DNA from 3 places in the Streptomyces griseoaurantiacus genome. Region 2 is predicted to be linked to each of the others. Evidence: riboswitches for the same ligand, from Rfam matches in the RefSeq annotation. Region 2 holds a riboswitch; each other region holds the start of a gene.

Region 1 (7,932 bases), 3.3 Mb from region 2:
ACCCCCCACTGCGAGGGCTGCTCGACCCACTCCTGCCAGGTGTACTCGGACCGGTCGCGACCGGTGCCCGCCGTGCAGCGCAGGACAGGGAGGTCGACCGGCCCCGTGACGGGCGGCAGGGAATTGAGGAAGGCGAACACCGAGTTGTCGGAGGCGAGCAGGAGCAGTTCCCCACCGGGCGGACGAGGCTTGTAGGCGAGCGTGCCGCCACCGCTCATACGCACGCGCAGGACCCTGCGACGCCCGTTGTGCGTCTCCCCCGTCTGGGCCTCGATGCCTGTCACGGGTGGTCGCAGCGAGGGTCGGTCGAACCAGGGCCCGGTGACGTCCCGGGCGAGACGTTGCAGGAAGTGGTCCAGGAAGTCCGTCCAGCGGGCGTGCTGCTCGGCTGCCGCGTAGGGGACGCCCGCTGCGCAGGCGGTGAAGGCCTCGGTCACGAGCGGACCGAAGAGGTCGCCATCGGTCACGTCGAGCAGACCGGGCGCGAGGAGGTCGCCGTGGCGTCTCGTGGCCCGGCCGCACCAGGTGTCGAGGGCGTCGAGCAGTTCGGTGAGCGCGGAGAACCCGGGCCTGGCGAGGGTCGCCGCCAGGAGAGCCGCGTCGCCGTCCCCCTCCAGATACCGTTCGTGCACGAGCAGACCGTCGTCGGTGAGGCTCATCACCGCGGGGAACAACCGGCGGGTGGTGCCCGCCCGCACGGCTTCCACCACTTTCTCCGTGGCGACGGAGCCGTTCGGCCCCGGTTTCCTCGGACCGGTCGGCCGTGCCGCCTCCCACAAAGGCTCGGTCATGGTGTCGGACCTCCCCTGCGCGGTGCCGCCCCGCACGTCGCCGAGCGGCACCGCGTCCTGTCCAGTCGGGCTTACCGGCCGGGGCGGATCAGACGCAGTACCAGCCGATGCACGTGTTGGCCGCGGCACCGGTGCGGTCGGGGATCCGCTGCTCCAGTTCGCCGATCACCAGGTCGAGGTCCTCCTCGGCGGACGGCCGGCTCTCCGGGCGAGCCTGGGTGTCGTGGGCAGGTGCGTGAGTCATGGTTCCTCCAGGGTTGACTGGTTCCGCATGAGTCGTGCGTCGGACACACGGCGCTCCGGTCGCTCGACCCGCTCCGCACGACATGTTTCGCGCGCGGGAGCGCCCGCCGCGATGCTTTCGATGCTGATGGAAAGCATCGGTCGACTTCCGGCCGCCGCCGACCGCACCGACGCACCGACGCACCCTCCGCTGACCAGGCCGTACTGACCGCCGGACGGGGGTGAGGCCGGGGTTCGGCCGAAAGACCGACGACGCGAAAGGGCCCCTCCTCGGCAGGCGCCGACGGCCAAGGACACGCTGCCGGGACCGGGGTACGGCAGTCCCGGCAGGCGCCGACGGCCAAGGACACGCTGCCGGGACCGGGGTACGGCAGTCCCGGCAGGCGCCGACGGCCACGGACACGCTGCCGGGACCGGGGGACGGCAGTCATCCCGCGGGGCCTCTCAGGTCAGCACCCGTTCCAGTGCCGCCAGCGCCCACCGCAGTTCGTCCGCCGTGATCGTCAGGGGCGGGGCGAGCCGGATGGTGGAGCCGTGGGTGTCCTTGACCAGGACGCCCTCCGCCAGCAGCCGTTCGCCGATCTCGCGGCCCGTGCCGAGCGCCGGGTCGACGTCCACGCCCGCCCACAGTCCGCGGGCGCGGAAGCCGGTCACGCCCCGGCCGACGAGTTCCGTGAGCCCGTCGCGCAGCACCACTCCCAGTTCCGCCGCCCGGCGCTGGAACTCTCCGGTAGCCAGCAGGTCGACCACGGCGGAGCCGACCGCCGCCGCCAGCGGATTGCCGCCGAAGGTCGAGCCGTGCTCACCCGGGTGGAGCACGCCGAGCACCTCCCGGCGGGCGACCACCGCGGAGACCGGCACGATGCCGCCGCCGAGCGCCTTGCCGAGCAGCAGCACGTCCGGCAGCACCCCCTCGTGCTCCACCGCGAGGGTGCGCCCGGTGCGGCCCAGCCCCGACTGGATCTCGTCCGCGAGGAACAGCGCGCCCGCGCGCCGGGTCAGCTCCCGTACCCCGGCCAGATAGCCCTCGTCCGGGATGATCACCCCGGCCTCGCCCTGGATCGGCTCGATCAGCACCGCCGCCGTCGTCTCGTCGACCGCCGCCTCCATGGCCGCCAGGTCGTTGTAGGGGACGACGCGGAAGCCGGGCGCGAAGGGGCCGAAGCCGGTACGGGCCACCGGGTCGGTGGAGAAGCCGACGATCGTCGTCGTACGCCCGTGGAAGTTGTCGGCGGCGACGACGATCGTCGCCCGGTCCTCGGGCACGCCCTTCACGTCGTACGCCCATTTGCGGGCCACCTTCACCGCGCTCTCCACGGCCTCCGCGCCGGTGTTCATCGGCAACACCGTGTCCAGGCCGGTCAGTTCGGCGAGTGAGGCGGCGAAGGCGGCGAGCCGGTCGTGGTGGAAGGCGCGCGAGGTGAGGGTGAGCCGGTCGAGCTGGCGGTGGGCCGCCTCGATCAGCGCGGGGTGACGGTGCCCGAAGTTGAGGGCGGAGTAGCCGGCGAGCATGTCGAGGTAGCGGCGGCCCTCGACGTCCTCCACCCAGGTGCCCTCGCCGTGGGCGAGGACCACGGGCAGCGGGTGGTAGTTGTGCGCCAGGACCGGCTCCTCGGCGCGGATGATCCCTGCGGTGGTGGTGTGGGTGCGGGCGGGAGCGGTCATGAACGGATCTCCTGGGTGCAGCACTTGATGCCCCCGCCTGCCTTGAGGAACTCCGACAGGTCGACGGGGACGGGGACGTATCCGCGGGCGGCGAGCCGGCCGGCGAGGGCCGTGGCCTGCGGGGGCATGAACACGTGACGGCCGTCCGAGACCGCGTTGAGGCCGAGGACACGCGCGTCCTCCCGGGTGGCGAGGACCGCGTCGGGGAACAGCCGGGCCAGTACCTCGCGGCTGCCGGGCGAGAACGCCTGCGGGTAGTAGGCGATGTTCGCCTCCTGTCCGGGTCCGGGCTCCCCCGGGTCGAGGACGAACAGGGCGGTGTCGAGGTGGTAGAAGTACGGGTCCACCAGCCGCAGTCCGACGACCGGGACGCCGAAGAACTCCTGGGCCTCGCGGTGGGCCTCCGGGGTGGTGCGGAAGCCGGTGCCGGCCAGGACGTACCGGCCGGCCGGGATCAGGTCGCCCTCGCCCTCGCACACCGATTCGGGCCGGTACACGTCGTGGCCGGCGGCCTTGAACCAGGCCGTGTAGGCGGCGGACTCGGGGCGGCGTTCGGGGGCGTGGAAGAGGGAGCCGAAGACGCGGCCGCCGAGCACGAGGGCGGAGTTGGCGGCGAAGACCATGTCGGGGAGGCCGGGGACGGGGGGCACGTTCTCGACGGTGTGGCCGTACTCGCGGTACGTCCGGACCAGGTCGCGCCACTGGAGGAGGGCGAGGCCGGTGTCGACGGGCACGTCGGGGTGCATCCAGGGGTTGATCGCGTACCGGACGGCGAAGTAGGTGGGTTCGCAGACGAGATAGCGCCGGGGGCGCGGCACACGGGAGTCGGGCACGAAGGGGTACCTCCGCTGATGCGGTGCCAAGGGGGTGAGACCACGGTAGGGAGGGCGCACGGAGGCGGACAAGTGACGAAAACTGCGTGTACGCGCAGTTTCGCTGCGTGCGGGCGCGGGGTCCCGCAACGTTCTTGCGCGGCGCGCGAGCCACGCCGACGTTCGGCTCGCGCACCGCTCCGACGTTCGGCTCGCGCGCCGCTCCGGCGAACGGTGCGGGAGCCGCTCCGGCGAACGGTGGCGAGCCGCTCCGGCGAGCGACTCGGGGACCGCGCGGCCGAGGCCCGGGCGTGCGCGACACTCCGGCGCGGGGGGCCGGACGGGTTACCCCCTTTCGGTGTACGCATACCTCGACTTTTGTGACCGCCCCGGTTGCGCGGCACGGGTGGACACCAGGCGGAACGAGGTATTCCGGTGCTGGTCCGGGGCTCCTCCCGATGCTGGACGCGCCCTGGAACGGGGGGTGTTCACTCGAACAGCAGAGTGGTGAGTAACAACACAAAGCTCCGTTTCCGTTGGGATTTTCAGACATCGGTGGGTGAAGATCCCTTGCGACAGCCCCCGCCACAAGAGGCGGGGCGGTCCGGGCGGACGCCGAATCCTGCCGCCGCCCGGATGACCGGTCGACAGGAGTGGATCGGCAGGAGTGGAGGACCCGAGCAAGACGGGTCGCCGGTACGGACAGTCCGTGCCGAGCAGCCCTTGGGGTGAAGCCGCGTCAGCGGCCGGGCAACTTCGCCAGCCCGAATCCGACAGGTCATCCTTCACAGGCGGCTGACGAAGGGTTGCGCATGACTGCGCTCGATCGTGTCCCGTCGCTGTTGACCCGGGCCGGCACCGCCTCGGCCCTCACCCTCGCCGCCGTGGGCGGCAGCATCGCGGTCCCCGGCGTCGCCTCCCAGGCGTCCGCCGCGACCACGGCGACGAAGGCGCTGCACGTCGCGGCGTCGAAGAAGGGCTCCCCCTACCAGTGGGGCGCCACCGGGCCGAAGCGGTTCGACTGCTCCGGGCTGACGCTGTACTCGTTCAAGAAGGCGGGCAAGAAGCTCCCCCGGACGGCGGCGGCCCAGTACAACAAGACGCGCCACATCTCGTCCTCCCACCGCAAGGCGGGCGACCTGGTGTTCTTCCACTCGGGCAGCTACGTCTACCACGTGGGCATCTACGCCGGGAAGGGCAAGATCTGGCACGCGCCGAAGACCGGTGACGTCGTACGGCTGCAGAAGCTGTGGACCAAGAGCGTCTGGTACGGCAGGGTGCGCTGACCGTCCGGCGGGGGTCTCGGCGCGTGGCCGGTCGCCGTGTGACGTGCGCGGGGGCGTGAGCCGCCGAGGAACGGTTATGTGTGTGACATGGCCGACCGTCCTCACCACGAGCTTCGCAACGAGACCCCGCTGGAACGCGCCGACCGCAACTTCGCCGAGCTGCTGCAGGAGGTGCGCGTCACCCAGGCGGGCGTGCAGATCCTGTTCGCCTTCCTGCTGACGCTCGCCTTCACCCAGCGCTTCCCGGACATCGACGCCTTCCAGCGCACGACGTACGTCGTCACACTGCTGCTGTCGATGCTGGCGGCCGTCCTGTTCACCGCGCCGGCGGCGCTGCACCGCTCGCTGTTCCAGCAGAACGCGAAGCCGGTGATCGTGCAGGTCTCCTCACGGCTGGCCTCGGCCGGCCTGGCGGTGCTGATGCTGGCGTTCACCGGCTCGGTGCTGCTCGTCGTGGACGTGACGCTGGGCCGGGCGGCGGGTATCGCCGCGGGCGCGGGAACCATGGCGGCGTGCGTGCTGCTGTGGGGGGTCCTGCCGCGGCTGGTCCGCCGCACCAGCGTCCGTACGGACCAGCCGGTCACGGAGGGCCCCACCGAGACGCCCGGCGGCCGGGGACGCAAGTCCTCCGAGGACTGAGGGGCCGAGGGCTGAGGGCTGAGGGGCTGAGGGGCGCTCCCTTCACGGGTCCGGCTGGACCGCGGGCACCTTCCACGGCAGCTCGGCCTCGATCGTCTTCCCGCCCTCCCGGGTGGGCCGCACGCTGAGCCGTCCGCCGCACTCGGCCGTCAGCCAGCGGACGATGACCAGACCGCGCCCGTTGTCCTGCTGCACGGCGGCAGGCAGCCTCTTGGGGAAGCGCGGGTGACCGTCGGTCACCCCGACGCGGAGCCGCTCGTCCCGGTCGAGGACCAGGTCGACGGTGAAGGTGGGCGACATTCCCAGGGTGTGCTGCACGGCGTTGGTGGCGAGCTCGGAGACGATCAGGCGCACGGTGTCCGCGGCCTCGGCGTCGGGTGGCAGTCCCCAGTCGGCGAGGACGCCCGCGACGTATCTTCGGGCCGCGGAGACCGAGGCGGGATCGCTCGGCAGAGTGACGGATGCTTCCTGGTGATCTGCCATGGCGTCGTCGCCCCTTTCCCACGGGACCGGAGCCCGGCACGGAGCGAACTTCGCGCTTGCGGTCCCGGACTTGGTGCTGCGCGTCAGACTGCCACCACCCGCGGGCTCCCTGCTGCCGATCCCCCAAGATATGCATATATCTGTCGCCCGAAGCGGTGAACTATCCGACGACCGACCGTATATGGGCGCATGCTCGGTCCATCCTCTACCGTCGCCAACCGGGCCCGCCGGCGCTCGCCGTCGCCGCGACGCGTGTGCGCACGCCGGGCGGAAGGAGTCGGCCATGCAGTACGGACCAGCGGTGCGCCGCCGCAAACTCGGCGCGGAATTACGCGCCCAGCGCGCGCGGGCGGGTCTCACCAGCGGACAGGCGGCGGCCCGGGTCGGCTGGCACCAGTCGAAGGTGAGCCGGATCGAGACGGGCTCCAGTGGGGTGAAACCGGCCGATGTGCGGCTGCTGCTCGACGCCTATGAGGTCGTCGACCCGCAGTTGCGCGAGTTGCTGCTGGTGCTCGCGGGCTCGGAGGACGGCGGCGGCCGGCAGAACTGGTGGCACGCCTACCGGGGGGTGCTGCCGCCCGCCTACCGCGACTTCATCAGCCTGGAAGCGCAGGCCTGTGCGATGCGCACGCTGGAGACGCTGGTCGTACCGGGGCTCCTGCAGACGCCCGAGTACGCCCGTGCGGTGACCCGGGCGGCGGTCGGCCCGCCGGACGACGCCCATCTCGACACTCTGGTGGAGGTACGGCTCGCACGGCAGGACGTACTGCGCGGTGACCCACCGCTGCGGATGAGCGCGGTGCTCGACGAGGCGGTGCTGCGCCGCGAGGTGGGCGGCCCGGCGGTGATGGAGGAGCAGCTCAGACGGCTGGTGACGGCCGCCCGACTGCCCCATGTCCGACTCCAGATCCTGCCGTTCGCCGCCGGTGCGCACATCGGCGTCACCGGCCCTTTCGTAATCTTCTCGTTTCCGAGCACTTCTGATCTGGACGTGGTGGTTCTCGACCACTTGACGAGTAGCCTCTATCTGGAACGGAAAGAAGAACTCCAGGCCTACGCCGAGGCCTTCAGCACCTTGCAGAGCAACGCTCTCTCGCCCGAGGACTCATTGGCTCACCTCACCGCGCTCGCCGAACGCGCGTAAGGAGGAACCCATGCCCGCTTCCGCTTCTGCTTCCGCTTCCCATTCCGCATCCGCTCCCGGTGCCGCTCGCGCCGCCCGATCCGGCGTCCCCCGGGCCCTGCCCGCCGGCGCCTCCCTGCCCGGGGTGCTGTGGCTGCGCAGCAGCCACAGCACCGGCATGAACAACTGCGTGGAGACGGCCTGTCCGGGGTCGGGACCCTGCGTCGGACTGGTCGCCGTGCGCGACTCCAAGCGGGTTCCCGGACCCGCCGTGCTCTTCACCCCCGGCGCCTGGCGGGACTTCCTCGACTCGCTGGGCTGAACCGCACCCGGCGGGGCCCGGCGGTCCCTCGGGGGTCAGGGCCGCGTCGCGCGGATCACCTCGACCGCACGCCGCAGTTCGGCGTCCGTGAGGTCCGCGCGCGCGGTCAGCCGCAGCCGCGAGACGCCGTCCGGCACGGACGGTGGACGGAAGCAGCCGACGGCGAGTCCCGCCGCCCGGCACTCCTCCGCCCACCGCACCGCCCGCTCGGGGGACGGCGCCCGTACCGAGACCACGGCCGCGTCGGGCCGTACCGCCTCGAACCCCTCCGCCGTCAGCCGCTCGTACAGCGTGGCGGCCACCTCGCGGGCCCGTGCCGCCCGCTCGGGTTCGCGGCGCAGCAGCCGCAGCGCGGCGAGCGCCGCCCCGGCGGCGGCCGGGGCGAGCCCGGTGTCGAAGATGAACGTCCGGGCCGCGTTGACCAGGTGCGCGATCACCGCCTCCGGCCCGAGGACCACCCCGCCCTGGCTGCCGAGCGACTTCGACAGCGTCGCCGTGACGACCACGTCCGGCGCGCCCGCGATTCCCGCCCCCTGCGGGGCGCCCCGGCCGCCCTCCCCGAGCACGC
Region 2 (7,932 bases):
GCCGGGACTTCCCACCCCGTGCCGCCATTGTCACCCGAAGTCCGGGGAGGTGGTCCTCTCCATATGACCAAAAAGTCCGCGGCACGGCGTCAACCCCCGGAGCCAACTCCGCGTACTCCTGCGGTATGACACGAGGGTGGAGAGCGTCCACCCACCCGTAGGGGTGGGAGAGTCGCCGGAGGACTTCACGAGGTCCCGACGGGTGAGCGGGCCGGGGCGTTCCGGGTGGCGGGCGGTCCGCGCCGACGACCCGGCCCGGGGCTCATCCGGCCCGGTGCACGACCAGTTCGCACATCTCCGTCAGCGCCTTCTTCGCCGCGCACTCCGGCAGCGGGGCCAGCGCCGACCGCGCGTCCTCCGCGTAGCGCACGGTGTCCCGCCGCGCCTGCTCCAGGGCCGGGTGCTCCCGCAGCCGCTCCAGCGCCTCGGCGAGCCGGGCGTCCTCGGCCAGGTCGGAGTCGAGCAGCTCGCACAGGGCCACGTCCGCCGGCAGGCCGAGCCGCTCGGCGCGCTCCCGCAGCCGCAGCACCGGCAGGGTGGGGATGCCCTCGCGCAGGTCGGTGCCCGGCGTCTTGCCGGACTCCCGGGAGTCGGAGGCGATGTCGAGCACGTCGTCGGCGAGCTGGAAGGCGACGCCGAGCCGCTCCCCGTACTGCGTGAGCACGTCCACGACCGTCTCGTCGGCGCCGGACATCATCGCGCCGAACCGGCAGGCGACCGCGACCAGCGAGCCGGTCTTGCCGGCCAGCACGTCGAGGTAGTGCTCGACGGGGTCCCGGCCGTCGCGCGGCCCGGCGGTCTCCAGGATCTGGCCGGTGACCAGGCGCTCGAACGCCTCCGCCTGGATGCGCACCGCCTCGGGGCCGAGGTCGGCCAGCATGTGGGAGGCGCGGGAGAAGAGGAAGTCACCGGTGAGGACCGCGACCGAGTTGCCCCAGCGGGTGTTCGCGCTGTCCACCCCGCGCCGCACCTCGGCCTCGTCCATGACGTCGTCGTGGTAGAGCGTGGCGAGGTGGGTGAGCTCGACGACGACCGCCGAGGGCACGATTCCCGGGGCGTAGGGGTCGCCGAACTGCGCCGCCAGCATCACGAGCAGCGGACGGAAGCGCTTGCCACCCGCACGGACGAGGTGCTGGGCGGCCTCCGTGATGAAGGCGACCTCGCTCTTGGTGGCTTCGAGCAGGCCCTCCTCGACAGCCGTCAGACCGACCTGGACATCGGCTTCCAGAGCCTGGTCCCGCACGCTCAGCCCGAATGGCCCGACGACGGTCACGAGGGGTCTCCTGTCTGCTGGTGTCTGGTGACGGTTACACGGTTTGTCGATAGGTCGCTGCCCTCACTCAAGTCAGCGTATCCGGTCATGTTTCGATCACCACGAGCGCCCATGGTTCCAGGCCGGGACGTATCGGATCAGAGACGGCATGTTCGTGATCGGGTGATACGCACGGCTATGTGCCGACACGCGCATGATCCACACCGTGTCACCCCTCCGGGCGAGTCCCCGCCGGCGCCCGCGAGACCCCCCGGCGCCCGGCCGGACGACCCCGACGTCCACCACTCCGCCGACTTGCACCATTGAGGGGTATTCCGCACCATACGTCCGTCTCAGCTGCCCAGTGAATTGGGTCACGCGCGACTCCACCGGGGGCCGTCGTAGCGGAATCTGACATTCCCCTTACCTGGGCGCCCAGTTGAGCCCGGCGGCGCACAAAGGATCAACAGCCCAAAACACCCACCGCAAGATCAACCGGGGACAATCGCGTTTTCGTCACTTGTTCCTCACAGGTTTCCTCGCATAGCTTCCTCCCCGATCCGGACGGAACGCCGAGTCCTGCCGCTGTCCGGACACCCATGCACCCATCTCGTGCGGCAGGAGCGGGGGACCCAGGTAAGTCGCCGGTCCGGGCCAAGTCCCGGCCCGGCTAGGGGTGAAGCCGGTTCCGCGTGTGCGGGCCGGCCGGGCACCTCCCAGCCCGAACCCGACAGCTCACCTCGCAGGCGACGGAGAGGACATCCGCCATGCCCCGCTTTCCCCTGCCCACCCGCGCCCTGATCGCCGCCGGCACCGGTGCCGCCGCCCTCGCGCTCCCGCTGTTCGGCGCCACCCAGGCCTCCGCCGCCACGACCACGGCGGCCACCGCGAGCACGACCGCGGTGACGACCACCGCCACCACGGCCGGCTACGCCGACAACCTGGACGGCTGGATCCAGCAGTCGCTGGCGGTCATGGCGCAGAACGGCATCCCCGGCAGCTACGAGGGCATCCACCGCAACATCATGCGGGAGTCCTCCGGCAACCCGCTCGCCGTGAACAACTGGGACTCCAACGCCGCGAAGGGCACCCCCTCCAAGGGCCTGCTCCAGATCATCGACCCGACGTTCCTGGCCTACCACGTGCCCGGCACCTCGCTCGACCCGTTCGACCCGGTCGCCAACATCACGGCGTCCTGCAACTACGCGGCCGCGCGGTACGGCTCGATCGACAACGTGTTCGGCGCGTACTGAGCCGACCGTGCCGGGGGCGGGGGCCGGAAGGCCCGGCCCTTCGCAGCCCCCGTGCGGGCCCGGGTTCAGGGCGCCGGCGGGAAGAGACGTTCGAGGACGACGGCGATGCCGTCGTCCTCGTTCGACGCCGTGACCTCGTCGGCGACCGCCTTGAGTTCGGGATGGGCGTTGGCCATGGCCACGCCGTGCGCGGCCCAGTCGAACATGGGGATGTCGTTGGGCATGTCCCCGAAGGCCAGGGTGCGCGAGGGCGGCAGTCCCAGCCGCTCGGCTGCCAGCGCCAGCCCGGTCGCCTTCGTCACCCCGCATGGCTGGAGTTCGACGGTCCCGGGCCCCGACATGGTGACCGTGGCCAGTGAACCGACCGCCCCCCGGGCCACCGCCGCCAGTTCGTCGTCGGAGAGGAAGGGGTGGCGCAGCAGCACCTTGCTGATGGGCTCTGCCCACAGGTCCTCGCGCCTGCCGACCCGGACGGCGGGCAGCGTGGGGTGCGGCATCAGATAGCCGGGCTCGATCAGCGTCAGCCCGTCCGCCCCGTCCTGGTCGACGGCGGCGTACACCTCGCCGACCTCGGCCTCCACCTTGCCCAGCGCGGTCTCGGCCAGTTCCCGGTCCAGGGTGACGGACCACAGCAGCCGGTCGGCGCCGGCGTCGTACAGCTGCGCGCCCTGCCCGCACACCGCGAGCCCCTCACCGCCGAGGTCCTCCAGGAGGGGGCGCACCCTCGGTGCCGGCCGCCCCGTCACCACGAGGTGTGTCGCCCCGGCGGCGGCCACCCGCGCGAGCGCGGCGAGGGACCGGTCGGAGAGCGTGTCGTCGCCGCGCAGCAGCGTTCCGTCCAGGTCAGTGGCGATGAGGGCATATGCGGTGGGTGCGGCCATGATCAGAGAATACGGATGCCGGGCCCCACCGACCCGCCCCGAACCGGCCGACGTCCGCTTTCTCAGGTACAACGCCCGCCTCGGCAACGACAGTTGACGCACGGCGCCTACGCCCTTGGCCAACACCCCTCACGCATACTGCCCATGACGGGCGACTCGGCCGTAACGTGTGGCCCGACCACCGGGACACGTCCCCCGCCACCAGCGGGAACGTGTCCCCGCCCGGCGCGCAGGAAAGCGAGGCAGCACCGCATGCCCCCGTTCGACGTCCCCGAGGGCGATCCCTTCGGCCCGCACAACCTTCCCTACGGCGTCTTCACCCCGCCCGGCGGCACCGCGCGGACGGTCGGCGTCCGGCTCGGCGCGCACGTGCTCGACGCGGGCGCCGCGGCCCTCGCCCTCGGTTCGCCCTACGCCTCGCTCCTCGCCCGGCCGACGCTGAACCCGCTGCTGGCGGCGGGCCGCACCGCCTGGTCCGACGTGCGGCGCGCGCTGACCGCGTGGGTCACCGTCCCCTCCCACCGGGAGGCGGTCGCCGGGATGCTGCACCCGCTGTCCGAGGTGCGGCTGCACCTGCCGTTCGAGGTCGCGGACTACGTCGACTTCTACTCCTCCGAGCACCACGCGCGGAACGTCGGGCAGATCTTCCGTCCGGACGCGGCCGATTCCCTCACCCCGAACTGGAAGCACCTGCCCATCGGTTACCACGGGCGCGCGGGCACGGTCGTGGTGTCCGGAACGGAGGTCGTACGGCCCTCGGGGCAGCGCAAGGCGCCGACCGACCCCGATCCGGTGTTCGGCCCCTCGGTGCGGCTCGACATCGAGGCGGAGGTCGGCTTCGTCGTCGGCACGCCCTCGCCGCTGGGCCGGCCCGTGCCGCTGTCCGCCTTCCGCGACCACGTCTTCGGACTGTGCCTGCTCAACGACTGGTCGGCCCGGGACGTCCAGGCCTGGGAGTACGTGCCCCTCGGCCCCTTCCTCGGCAAGTCCTTCGCCACGTCGGTCTCCGCGTGGATCACCCCGCTCGACGCGCTGGACGAGGCCCGGGTGGCCCCGCCGGCCCGCACGCACCCGCTGCTGCCCTACCTGGACGACTCCGGCCCCGAGGAGGAGCCCGGCGGCTACGACCTGCGGATCTCCGTGGCGGTCAACGGCCATGTGGTCTCGGAGCCGCCCTTCGCGACGATGTACTGGACGGCCGCGCAGCAGCTCGCCCACATGACGGTGAACGGGGCCTCGCTGCGCACGGGCGACCTGTACGGGTCGGGCACGGTCAGCGGGCCGGGGGCGCGTGAGCGGGGCTCGCTGCTGGAACTGACCTGGAACGGCCGGGAGCCGCTGCGGCTGCCCGGGGGTGAGCGCGCCTTCCTCCAGGACGGCGACGAGGTCACCCTCACGGCCTGGGCCCCGGGCCCGGACGGCGCCCGGGTCGGACTCGGCGAGGTGTCGGGGCGCGTGGTTCCGGGAGCGTGAGCCGGGCGACGGGAGCCTGCGGGGCGGCGCGCACGCGCGAGCAGTGGCGCGGACGCGAGGGCGGACGCGCGAGAAGCGGCGCGGACGCGTGAGGTGCGGGGCGCACGTGTGAGAAGCGGCGCGGACGCGTGGGGGCGGCGCCAGTGGCGCATCTCACGCGTCTGCCGCCAACGTCGCGGGTCAGCAAGCGATCTGACGCCGTCCCACATGGTGCGACACTCCGGCAACACCCCATACCCCACTGTTTCAGCAGGGTTCCCCGCATGCCGGCCACCGAGCGCATCCGGGACCACGCCGGGCAGGGCGCGACCACCGTCGCCGCCCGCCGGCGCCGGCTGCGTGCGGACCGGGCGCGCCAGCTCGCCGACCTGCTGCGCCGGCAGATCCTGACCGGCTGCTTCCCCACCGGCACCCTCCCGGGGCGCCGGGAGCCGCTATATCCGCTCCTCCCCCGGCTCCGGCACGGAGGCCAGTGCCCCCAGCACGCCCTCCCCGTAGGTGGCCAGCTTCTTCTCGCCGACCCCGTTGATGGCGCCGAGTTCGGCCACCGTGCTCGGCCGGGCCGTCGCGATCTCCCGGAGGGTCGCGTCGTGGAAGATGATGTACGCGGGAACGCCCTGCTCACGGGCCTGCTCGGCGCGCCAGGCCCGCAGGGCCTCGAACGCCGGGACCAGCTCGGCCGGCAGCTCGGGCGCCGCCGCCCGTGCCTTGCGCTCGCCCCGGCCGCCGCCGGAGGCACGCGAGGCCGTCGGCCTCTTCGGCTCCTTGCGCAGCGGCACCTCCCGTCCGTGCCACAGCACCGTGCCGCTCTCCTCGGTGAGCACCAGCGCGCCGTACTCCCCCTCGACCGCGAGCAGCCCCTGGGCCAGCAACTGCCGTACGACGCCACGCCACTCGCCCTCGGCCAGTTCGTCGCCGATGCCGAACACCGAGAGCTGGTCGTGGTCGAACTGGATCACCTTGGCCGTGCGCCGGCCCAGCAGGATGTCGATGATCTGGCCGGCGCCGAATTTCTGCCGCCGCTCCCGCTCCAGCCGCCACACCGTGGACAGCACCTTCTGCGCGACGACCGTGCCGTCCCAGGTCTCCGGCGGGCTCAGACAGGTGTCGCAGTTGCCGCAGGCCTCGGCGTCCGCGTCCTGGCCGAAGTAGGCGAGGAGCTGGCTTCGGCGGCACCGGACGGTCTCGCACAGCGCGAGCATCGCGTCGAGGTGGGCGGCGGCCCGTCTGCGGAACGTCTCGTCGCCCTCGCCGGACTGGATCATCTTGCGCTGCTGGATGACGTCGTTGAGGCCGTACGCCATCCAGGCCGTGGACGGCAGTCCGTCACGGCCGGCCCGGCCCGTCTCCTGGTAGTAGCCCTCGACGGACTTGGGCAGGTCGAGGTGGGCGACGAAGCGGACGTCCGGCTTGTCGATGCCCATGCCGAAGGCGATCGTCGCGACGACCACCAGGCCGTCCTCCCGCAGGAAGCGCGCCTGGTGGGCGGCGCGCGTCCCGGCGTCCAGACCGGCGTGGTACGGCACCGCCTCGACGCCGTTGGCGCTCAGGAACTCGGCGGTCTTCTCCACCGAGTTGCGCGAGAGGCAGTACACGATGCCCGCGTCGCCCGCGTGCTCCTCGCGGAGGAAGGACAGGAGCTGCTTCTTCGGCTCCGCCTTCGGCACGATGCGGTACTGGATGTTGGGCCGGTCGAAGCTGGCGACGAAGTGCCGGGCGTCCGGCATGCCGAGCCGCTCGGTGATCTCCCGGTGGGTGGCGTGCGTCGCGGTGGCGGTGAGCGCGAGGCGCGGCACGTCGGGCCAGCGCTCGCCGAGCAGGGACAGGGCGAGGTAGTCGGGGCGGAAGTCGTGGCCCCACTGGGAGACGCAGTGCGCCTCGTCGATCGCGAACACCGAGATCTTGCCGCGGGAGAGCAGTTCGCGCATCGGCTCCAGGCGCAGCCGCTCCGGGGCCAGGTAGAGCAGGTCGAGTTCGCCGGCGAGGAACTCGGCCTCGACCATCCGCCGCTCGTCGAAGTCCTGTGTGGAGTTCATGAACCCGGCGCGCACGCCGAGCGCGCGCAGGGCGTCCACCTGGTCCTGCATCAGCGCGATCAGCGGGGAGATCACGACACCCGTGCCCGGTCTGACCAGGGCGGGGATCTGGTAGCACAGCGACTTGCCGGCACCCGTCGGCATGAGCACGACGGCGTCACCGCCCGCCACGACGTGCTCGATGACCGCTCCCTGCTCACCGCGGAAGGAGTCGTAGCCGAAGACCCGGTGCAGCGCGGCCAGCGCCTCGCTGTCACCGCCCGCCGCCGGTGTCTCCACGTCGGTACTCACAGCCGTCCCGCCCATCCCGTGCATCGCTCGTCCCCCGTACGTCGTCCCTCGACCACTCCGCCCACGATAGGCGCCCGCGCCGACAACCCCGGAGTTGTCCACAGGCCCGGGCCGACACGGCAGGTCAAGGAAACGACAGTCGTTCACACGTACGTATGGAGCCTGTCCGTTTCCGGCCGATAGTCTGAATGCACCGGCGAGACTCCGTCCCATGGGAGCACTGATGAGCGTCGCACCGAAGGCCTCCGAGCCCAGCTGGCCGATGCCACCCGAGGGCGGCTGGACCGCCGACGACCTGGACCGGCTTCCGAATCTGCCTCCACACACGGAACTGATCGACGGGAGCCTGGTCTTCGTGAGTCCGCAGACCTTGTTTCACACGCGCACCATCGACTTCTTCACCTGGCAACTACAGTCTTTGGCGCCGGCCGCCTTCGAGGTCATCCGCGAGTTCACCATCGACATCGACCGCCAGAACCGGCCCGAGCCGGACGTGGTCGTAGTGCGTGCGGACGTGGTGCAGGACCCCGAGCAGACCCGGTTCCCGGCGGAAGCCGTCCTGCTGGCCGTGGAGGTCGTCTCGGAGGACTCCGTGTCCCGTGACCGCGAGACGAAGCCCCTGAAGTACGCCCGGGCCGGGATCGCCCACTACTGGCGGGTGGAGAACGAGAAGGGCCGGGCCGCGGTGCACGCCTTCGAGCTGGAGCCCACCACCGGCGCGTACACCAGTGTGGGCATCTTTCGGG
Region 3 (7,932 bases), 2.1 Mb from region 2:
CGCGCTCGCCCTGGGCGACGCCGACGTGGACGTGCCTCTGCGCCGCTTCGGCATCCCGGAGCAGTTCCTCGCGCACGCCAAGCGGGGCGAGGTGCTCGCCGACATCGGGCTGACGCCCGTCGAGATCGCGGGCCGGATCAGCGGCTGCCTCGCCACCGGCGCCCGGCCGGGCCAGGACCCGCAACCACCTGTGAAGACGTCCGAGGAGAACCACGTATGACCACCGCGGAACCCGCGCCCCGCCAGACCGCCCGAGGCCAGGAGGCGGACACGGGCAAGGAGTTCGACCTCGCGGGACTGCTGGCCGAACGCGGCGGCGAACGCTACGACCTGCACGGCCGCTACATGAACCACCAGCTGCCCCGCATGCTGCACACCATCGGTTTCGACAAGGTCTACGAACGGGCCGAGGGCGCCCACTTCTGGGACGCGGACGGCAACGACCACCTCGACATGCTCGCCGGCTTCGGCGTCATGGGCCTGGGCCGCCACCACCCGGTGGTCCGCAAGGCCCTGCACGACGTCCTCGACGCGGGCCTCGCCGACCTGACCCGGTTCGACTGCCCGCCGCTGCCCGGGCTGCTCGCGGAGAAACTGCTGTCCCACAGCCCGCACCTGGACCGCGTCTTCTTCGGCAACAGCGGCACCGAGGCCGTCGAGACGGCGCTGAAGTTCGCCCGGTACGCCACCGGACGGCGCCGCGTGCTGTACTGCGACCACGCCTTCCACGGCCTGACCACCGGGTCCCTCTCCGTCAACGGCGAGGACGGCTTCCGCGAGGGCTTCGCCCCGCTGCTGCCCGACACCGCGATCCCGCTCGGCGACCTCGACGCACTGGCCCGGGAGCTGAAGAAGGGCGACGTGGCCGCCCTGATCGTCGAGCCGATCCAGGGCAAGGGCGTGCACGAGGCGCCCCCCGGCTACCTGCGCGCCGCGCAGGAGCTGCTGCACAGGCACAAGGCGCTGCTCATCGCCGACGAGGTGCAGACCGGCCTCGGCCGCACCGGCGACTTCTACGCCTACCAGCACGAGGACGGGGTCGAGCCGGACCTCGTGTGCGTGGCGAAGTCGCTCTCGGGCGGCTACGTGCCGGTCTCGGCCACGCTCGGCAAGGACTGGATCTTCAAGAAGGTCTACTCGTCCATGGACCGCGTCCTGGTCCACTCCGCGAGCTTCGGCGCGAACGCGCAGGCGATGGCGGCGGGACTCGCGGTGCTGCACGCGATGGAGAACGAGCAGATCGTCGCGCACGCGCGCGCGATGGGGGAGCGGCTCAAGTCCGGGCTCCAGGCCCTGACGGAGCGGTACGAGCTGCTCTCCGAGGTGCGCGGGCGGGGGCTGATGATCGGCATCGAGTTCGGCCGGCCGAAGTCGCTGAAACTGCGGAGCCGGTGGGCGATGCTGCAGGCGGCCCGCAAGGGGCTGTTCGCGCAGATGGTCGTCGTCCCGCTGCTGCAGCGGCACCGCATCCTCACGCAGGTGTCCGGGGACCACCTGGAGGTGATCAAGCTGATCCCGCCGCTGGTGGTGGACGAGGCCGACGTCGACCGCTTCCTGGAGGCGTTCACCTCGGTCATGGACGACGCCCACGAGGGCGGCCTCATGTGGGACTTCGGCAAGACCCTCGTGAAGCAGGCGGTGGCCGCCAGGTAGTCGGCGACCGGTGGGGCCCCGCGGCACGCGGTCCGCGGGGCCCCACCGGTTTTTGCCTGTCAGGCAAGAAAATTGCCCCAGGGGTAAAAGTCTGGCTCAATCGGGGGTATGAGCCCATCCGATCCGCCCCCGTCGGCGGAGACCGGCGCGGCCCTCTCCACCGTAGCGCCCCAGCTCCGCGCCCTGCGCCACCACGCGGGCCTGACCCTGGAGAGCGCGGCCCGGGCCGCGGACCTCTCGCCGGCCCACCTCTCCCGTCTGGAGACCGGTCACCGCCAGCCGTCCCTCCCCGTGCTGCTCACGCTCGCCCGCGTCTACGGCACGACCGTCTCCGAGCTGCTCGGCGAGACCACCGCCGCGCGTGACGCGGTCGTCCGCGCCGACCGCGCGGAGCCGACCCGGGCCGGCGGCTGGACGTACTGGCAGGCCGGCGCCCCCGGCCGCGGCATGCAGGCACTGCGCGTCCACGTCCCCCACGGCACCCAGGGCGACATCGTCCGCGTCCACCCGGGGGAGGAATGGCTCCACGTCCTGCGGGGGCGGCTGCGGCTGCGGCTCGGCGACACCGCGCACCTGCTGGACACCGGGGACAGCGCGCACTTCGACTCGCTCACCCCGCATCGCCTCGCCGCCGCCGACCCCTCCGGCTGCGAGCTGCTGTTCGTCCATACCCTCCTGCAGAGCCCCAGTACCGCGCTCTGCCTCGGCCCCCTCACCGGAGAGACCCCATGAGCGACTACGAGACGAAGTTCCCGCGTGCCCTGTGGATCAGGCTGCTCGTCTACCTGGCCGTCGGCCACCTCTTCGCCGCCTTCATCTGGCTGCTCTTCGAGGTGGGCGCCAAGTAGCGCGCGCCGCGCGGGCCGGGCCGGGCGCGGCGGGGCCCAAGGGCTCAGTGGCGCGGGGGCTCAGTCCAGCAGGTGGTCCCGCAGCCGCGCACGCACCTCGGGAGTGACCCCGAGGCCCTGCTCCAGGTAGGCGTCCACCCCGCCCCAGGTCTCCTCGATCGCGGCGAACGCCGCCTGGAGGTACTCGGCCCGCGCGTCGAACAGCGGGGCGATCAGTTCCATCACCTCGGGGGAGTGCGCGTCGGGCGAGGACGCGGTGCGGCGCACCTTGTACCTGCGGTGCTTCGCGTTCGACTCCAGGTAGTCGGCGAGGATCGCGTCCCGCTCCACGCCCAGCGCGAGCAGCGTCACGGCGATCGACAGTCCCGCCCGGTCCTTGCCCGCCGAGCAGTGCATCAGCGCCGGCACTCCGCCCTCGGCCAGCGTGCCCAGCACCCGCGCGTGCTCGGCCGTGCGTCCGCGCACGATCGCGCGGTACGAGGCGATCATCCGCGCCGCGGCCCTGCCCTCGTCCAGCAGCTCCCGCAGCTGGTCCAGGTTCCCCTCGCGCACCATCTTCCAGAACTCCGCCCCGTCGGCCGGGTCGGACAGCGGCAGGCCCACGTTGCGTACGCCCGGCAGCTCCACGTCCGGGCCCTCCAGCCTGTGGTCCGCGGCGTTGCGGAAGTCGAAGACCGTGTGCAGGCCCAGGGAGGCGAGGAACACCGCGTCCTCGGCCGTCGCGTGCGCGAGGTGGCCGCTGCGGTACAGCCGCCCCAACGCCACCCGTCGGCCGTCCGCGGTCGGCAGCCCGCCCAGATCGCGGAAGTTGCGCACTCCGGCCAGCTCGGGCTCGGTCGACGGGACCTGCTGTGTCACGGGTGCTCCTCCCATCCGTCCGCCGACGCGGCTCGTCGGCGGGGCGCGTTCCGCCGACGACGATACGGCACCGGTGCCCCCTGCACGCAGGTCGCGCGCAGGTCTCACCCGCGCACGAGCGCGCACGTCACGCCCGCCTCCCTCTCCCCGCGAATGCCGCAGAACCGACGAATCGCCCAGCCGGTCGCTCCCCATAAGGGAGTTCTGTCCGAATAGTCATCGGTCGGCACCTTCGCTCCAACTGGCCCGGTATTGCTCCGCGTCGGTGAAGGCGCGGGTGAGCAGCGTCATATTCGTGACGGGGCGTCGAACGTCATGTTCACGTAATTCACCTGTTCCGTCGGCGAATTCGGCGGCAAAGGAAGATCGCCACTTGTGGCGCCGTACCCCGAATTCCCTGAATCGATCAAGGGAAAAAGGTGTCCGGGAAAGCCGAAGGTTGTGGTCGCGGCGCCATTTCGCTTACGTTCCCCCTCGTTCCGAGCGGAACGCCGAATCCTGCCGCCGCCCGGAAATCCGCACTCACCCACCCGTACACGGCAGGAGCGGGGGACCCACAGGTACAACGCCTGGTCCGGTCTTCCGGGACAGGCTCGGGGTATAGCCGCCACAGCGCGGCCGGGCATCTCCAGCTCGCACCCGACAGCTCACCTCGCAGGCGCCGGAGAGGAATTCGACATGCCCGCGAAGGGTAAGCACCGCCGCACCAAGGCCCGGTTCATCACCACGACCCTCGCCGCCGCCGGAACCGGTGGCGCCGCGATCGCGCTGCCCCTCCTGGGTGCCACCGGCGCCCACGCCGCGACGCCCGCGTCCTCCGCCCCCGAGCACTCCGCCGCCTCCGTCTCGGCGGGCGCCCACGAGAACGCCGCCCGCACCTACACGGTGAAGGCCGGAGACTGGCTCGCCAAGATCGCCGGTGACCAGCACGTGGCCGGTGGCTGGCACAAGCTGTACGAGGACAACCGCGAGGCCGTCGGCAGCGACCCCTCGCTCATCCACCCCGGCCTGAAGCTCACCCTCGGCGCCAAGGCCCCGGCGAGCGCGCAGGGTTCCTCCTCCGCCGCGCACGAGGCCCCCGCGAAGAGCGGCGCCGCCGAGAAGACCCAGAAGACCGAGAAGGCCGAGCAGCCGCAGGCCGCGCAGGGCAGCCAGTCCGCCGCGAAGGAAGCCCCCGCCGCCAAGCCCGCCACGAGCAGTTCCTCCGGCTACACCCTGCCGGTCCAGGGCGCCGCCATCGGCACCTCCTACCACGCCTCCGGCAGCATGTGGTCCAGCGGCTACCACACCGGCACCGACTTCGTCGTCCCGACCGGCACCAGCCTCAAGGCGATAGCCGACGCCACCGTCGTCTCCGCCGGATGGGGCGGCGCGTACGGCAACCAGGTCGTCCTCAAGCTCGCCGACGGCCACTACGCCCAGTACGCCCACCTCTCGCAGCTCTCCGTCTCGGCCGGCCAGACCGTGACCGTGGGCCAGCAGCTCGGCCTCTCCGGTGCCACCGGCAACGTGACCGGCCCGCACCTGCACTTCGAGATCCGCACCACCCCGAACTACGGCTCGGACCTCGACCCGGTCGCGTACCTGCGCGCCCACGGCGTCGCCATCTGACGGCTGACGGCCCACGGCCCTCACGGCCCGCGGCACCCGCCTCCCGAAGGCCGGACCCCTCGATCCCCGGGGTCCGGCCTTCGGCCGTGTCCGGACCCGCATCCGCGCCCGTCCCCGCTCCCGCGCCCGTCCCCGTCCCCGTCCCCGTCCCCGTCCTTATTCCGATGTTGACCAAGCCTTGACCCGTGGCTTATCTCACCGCCCGTCAACCCCTCCCTACGGTCGCGCAGCTCACATCCCAGGAGGAAAGATGGGCCGACGTGGCAGACGATTCGAAGAGTGACAACAGATCAGTGATCGGGTCGTACGTGGCGGTGGGGGACAGCTTCACCGAAGGCGTGGGCGATCCCGGCCCGGACGGGTCCTTCCTCGGCTGGGCCGACCGCTTGGCGGTACTCCTCGCCGACCGCCGTCCCGAGGGCGACTTCCGGTACACCAACCTCGCCGTGCGCGGGAAACTGCTCGACCAGATCGTCGCGGACCAGCTCCCGGGGGCCCTGGAGCTCGCCCCCGACCTGGTCTCCTTCTGCGCGGGCGGCAATGACATCATCCGCCCCGGTACCGACCCGGACGAGGTCGCCGAACGGTTCGAGCGGGCCGTCGCCCGCCTTGCCGGAGCGGTCGGCACGGTCATGGTCACCACGGGCTTCGACACCCGCGGCGTCCCCGTGCTCAAACACCTGCGCGGCAAGATCGCGACCTACAACGGGCATGTGCGTGCCATCGCCGACCGGTACGGCTGCCCCGTGCTCGACCTGTGGTCGCTGCGCACGGTGCAGGACCGGCGGGCCTGGGACACCGACCGGCTCCACCTCTCGCCCGAGGGGCACACCCGGGTCGCCCTGCGGGCCGGCCAGGTGCTCGGCCTCGACGTCCCGGCCGACCCCGACCAGCCGTGGCCGCCGCTGCCGCCGCGCGGGACGCTGGAGATCCGGCGCGACGACATCCACTGGGCGCGGGAACATCTCGTGCCGTGGATCGGCCGGCGGCTGCGCGGCCAGTCCTCCGGGGACGCCGTGGTGGCCAAGGGCCGGATCTCGCCCGAGGACATCAGGATGCGGATCGGCGCGGCGGTCTGAGGCAGGCGGTACCGGCCGCCGGGTCCCCAACCGCACTCATTCACCCCGGGGTTGGGCCGCCGCGTGTTCCCCGCGTCCCCCACGGGCGGGGAACACGCCCCGGCCGCCGTCCGTTGACGCCGGTAATGGACCGCACCACGCACACCTCTGGAGACGCCGTGACCGGCCTTCCTTCCCTCGGCTCCGGGCGCAGCCCGCTACGGCCCCTGTCCTTCGGCGCGGATCCCACGGGCGAGCGCCTGGCCCGCATCCGCCGTTCCCCGAACTTCGCCGACGGCGTCTTCGTGAACCCCGACGGCCCCCGCACCCGCGAGTCCGGCGGCTCCGCCCTGGGGATCGCCAAGCAGTACTTCGAGAAGGGGTCCCGCGCCCGCCGCGCTCCCACCGGCACGATCCCGGTGCACCCCACGACCGTCGCCGACCTGGCCCGCCCCCCGAAGAGCGGCCTGCGGATCACCTGGGTGGGGCACTCCAGCGTCCTCGCCGAGATCGACGGCCGGCGCGTGCTGTTCGACCCGGTGTGGGGGCAGCGCTGCTCCCCCTTCGACTTCGTCGGCCCCAAGCGGCTGCACCCCGTCCCTCTCCCGCAGGCCGCGCTCGGCCCGGTCGACGTGGTCGTCATCTCGCACGACCACTACGACCACCTCGACCTGCCCACGATCAAGAAGCTGGCCGGCACGGACACGCTCTTCGCGGTGCCGCTCGGCGTCGGCGCCCACCTGGAGCGCTGGGGTGTCTCACCGGACCGCCTGCGCGAGCTGGACTGGAACGAGTCGACCCGCGTCGGCGGGCTCACGCTGACCGCCACCCCCGCCCGCCACTTCTGCGGTCGGGGCATCCGCAACAGGCAGCACACTCTGTGGGCGTCCTGGGTGGTCGCGGGCGAGAACCACCGGATCTATCACAGCGGCGACACCGGCTACTTCCACGGCTTCAAGGACATCGGCGCCGAGCACGGCCCGTTCGACGCGACGATGATCCAGATCGGCGCCTACAGCGACATGTGGCCCGACATCCACATGACCCCCGAGGAGGGCATCGACGCCCACGTCGACCTCCAGAACGGGGACGCGGCCGCGGGCGTCCTGCTGCCGATCCACTGGGGCACCTTCAACCTGGCGCCGCACCCGTGGGCGGAGCCCGGGGAACGGACGATGTGGGCCGCGCGCCGTGCGGGCGCCAGGATAGTGGCCCCGCGCCCGGGGGAACCCTTCGAGCCGGCCGCGGTCGGAGCCGTCGTCCCGTGGTGGCGCGAGGTGGCACGGACCCCGGCCGAGGGGTGGCGGGCCTGGCCCCCGGTGGGCGAGCCCGAGAAGCACGCGCCGGCGGTCGGCGCCTGAGCCGATCTGCCCGCGCGAGCCGAGCGGCTCAGGCGCCGACCGGGCCGCCGGGCGGGTCCTCCTGCGGCAGCTCCCCTTCCGGGTGTGGCAGGTCCTGTTCTGTCCAGATGCACTTGCCGTCGGCCAGGTAGCGGGTGCCCCAGCGGCGGGAGAGGGCGGCCACCAGGTGCAGGCCGCGGCCGCCCTCGTCGGTCTGGCCGACGCGGCGGATGCGGGGTGTGGTGAGGCTGCCGTCGTAGACCTCGCAGATCAGTGAGCGGCTGCGCATGAGGCGCAGCCGGATCGGCCCCCCGGCGTGCCGCACCACATTGCCGATCAGCTCGCTGACCAGCAGCTCGGTGCTCATCACCAGGTCGTCCAGGCCCCAGACGTCGAGCTGGCTGCGGACGTACTCGCGGGCCTGGCCGGCCGCGCGGGGGTCCTCGGGAAGGCTGCACGAGGCGACGTCGTCGGTGGGGGTGCAGCGGGTGTGGGCGATCAGCAGGGCCGCGTCGTCGTTGGTGGCGGCGTGATCGGGGAGCAGCGTCGAGACGACGAGGTCGC

What was found. A riboswitch is a leader RNA that binds a small molecule or an ion and turns the genes downstream of it on or off. The one in region 2 is predicted to bind cyclic di-AMP.
Region 1: another riboswitch for cyclic di-AMP. It lies ahead of OHB09_RS04600 (C40 family peptidase); the one in region 2 lies ahead of OHB09_RS19105 (transglycosylase SLT domain-containing protein).
Region 3: another riboswitch for cyclic di-AMP. It lies ahead of OHB09_RS28200 (M23 family metallopeptidase); the one in region 2 lies ahead of OHB09_RS19105 (transglycosylase SLT domain-containing protein).

Annotation. Positions count from the first base shown of each region.
Region 1 covers NZ_CP108326.1:1,012,555-1,020,486, forward strand. Annotated here, with positions in the region: gene OHB09_RS04580 (DUF4135 domain-containing protein) at 1-791, opposite strand, end outside; gene OHB09_RS04585 (hypothetical protein) at 880-1,035, opposite strand; gene rocD (ornithine--oxo-acid transaminase) at 1,479-2,699, opposite strand; gene ddaH (dimethylargininase) at 2,696-3,532, opposite strand; cyclic di-AMP (ydaO/yuaA leader) riboswitch at 4,115-4,320, shown strand; gene OHB09_RS04600 (C40 family peptidase) at 4,324-4,797, shown strand; gene OHB09_RS04605 (DUF6328 family protein) at 4,885-5,436, shown strand; gene OHB09_RS04610 (ATP-binding protein) at 5,479-5,919, opposite strand; gene OHB09_RS04615 (helix-turn-helix domain-containing protein) at 6,203-7,063, shown strand; gene OHB09_RS04620 (DUF397 domain-containing protein) at 7,074-7,364, shown strand; gene OHB09_RS04625 (8-amino-7-oxononanoate synthase) at 7,400-7,932, opposite strand, start outside.
Region 2 covers NZ_CP108326.1:4,283,218-4,291,149, reverse strand. Annotated here, with positions in the region: gene OHB09_RS19110 (polyprenyl synthetase family protein) at 263-1,273, opposite strand; cyclic di-AMP (ydaO/yuaA leader) riboswitch at 1,845-2,014, shown strand; gene OHB09_RS19105 (transglycosylase SLT domain-containing protein) at 2,020-2,505, shown strand; gene OHB09_RS19100 (Cof-type HAD-IIB family hydrolase) at 2,571-3,386, opposite strand; gene fahA (fumarylacetoacetase) at 3,639-4,859, shown strand; partial or broken gene OHB09_RS19090 (GntR family transcriptional regulator) at 5,123-5,278, shown strand; gene recQ (DNA helicase RecQ) at 5,294-7,210, opposite strand; gene OHB09_RS19080 (Uma2 family endonuclease) at 7,410-7,932, shown strand, end outside.
Region 3 covers NZ_CP108326.1:6,373,627-6,381,558, forward strand. Annotated here, with positions in the region: gene dxs (1-deoxy-D-xylulose-5-phosphate synthase) at 1-220, shown strand, start outside; gene OHB09_RS28180 (aspartate aminotransferase family protein) at 217-1,653, shown strand; gene OHB09_RS28185 (helix-turn-helix domain-containing protein) at 1,762-2,385, shown strand; gene OHB09_RS28190 (DUF6126 family protein) at 2,382-2,501, shown strand; gene OHB09_RS28195 (tyrosine-protein phosphatase) at 2,562-3,359, opposite strand; cyclic di-AMP (ydaO/yuaA leader) riboswitch at 3,873-4,033, shown strand; gene OHB09_RS28200 (M23 family metallopeptidase) at 4,038-4,970, shown strand; gene OHB09_RS28205 (SGNH/GDSL hydrolase family protein) at 5,264-6,049, shown strand; gene OHB09_RS28210 (MBL fold metallo-hydrolase) at 6,208-7,389, shown strand; gene OHB09_RS28215 (SpoIIE family protein phosphatase) at 7,418-7,932, opposite strand, start outside.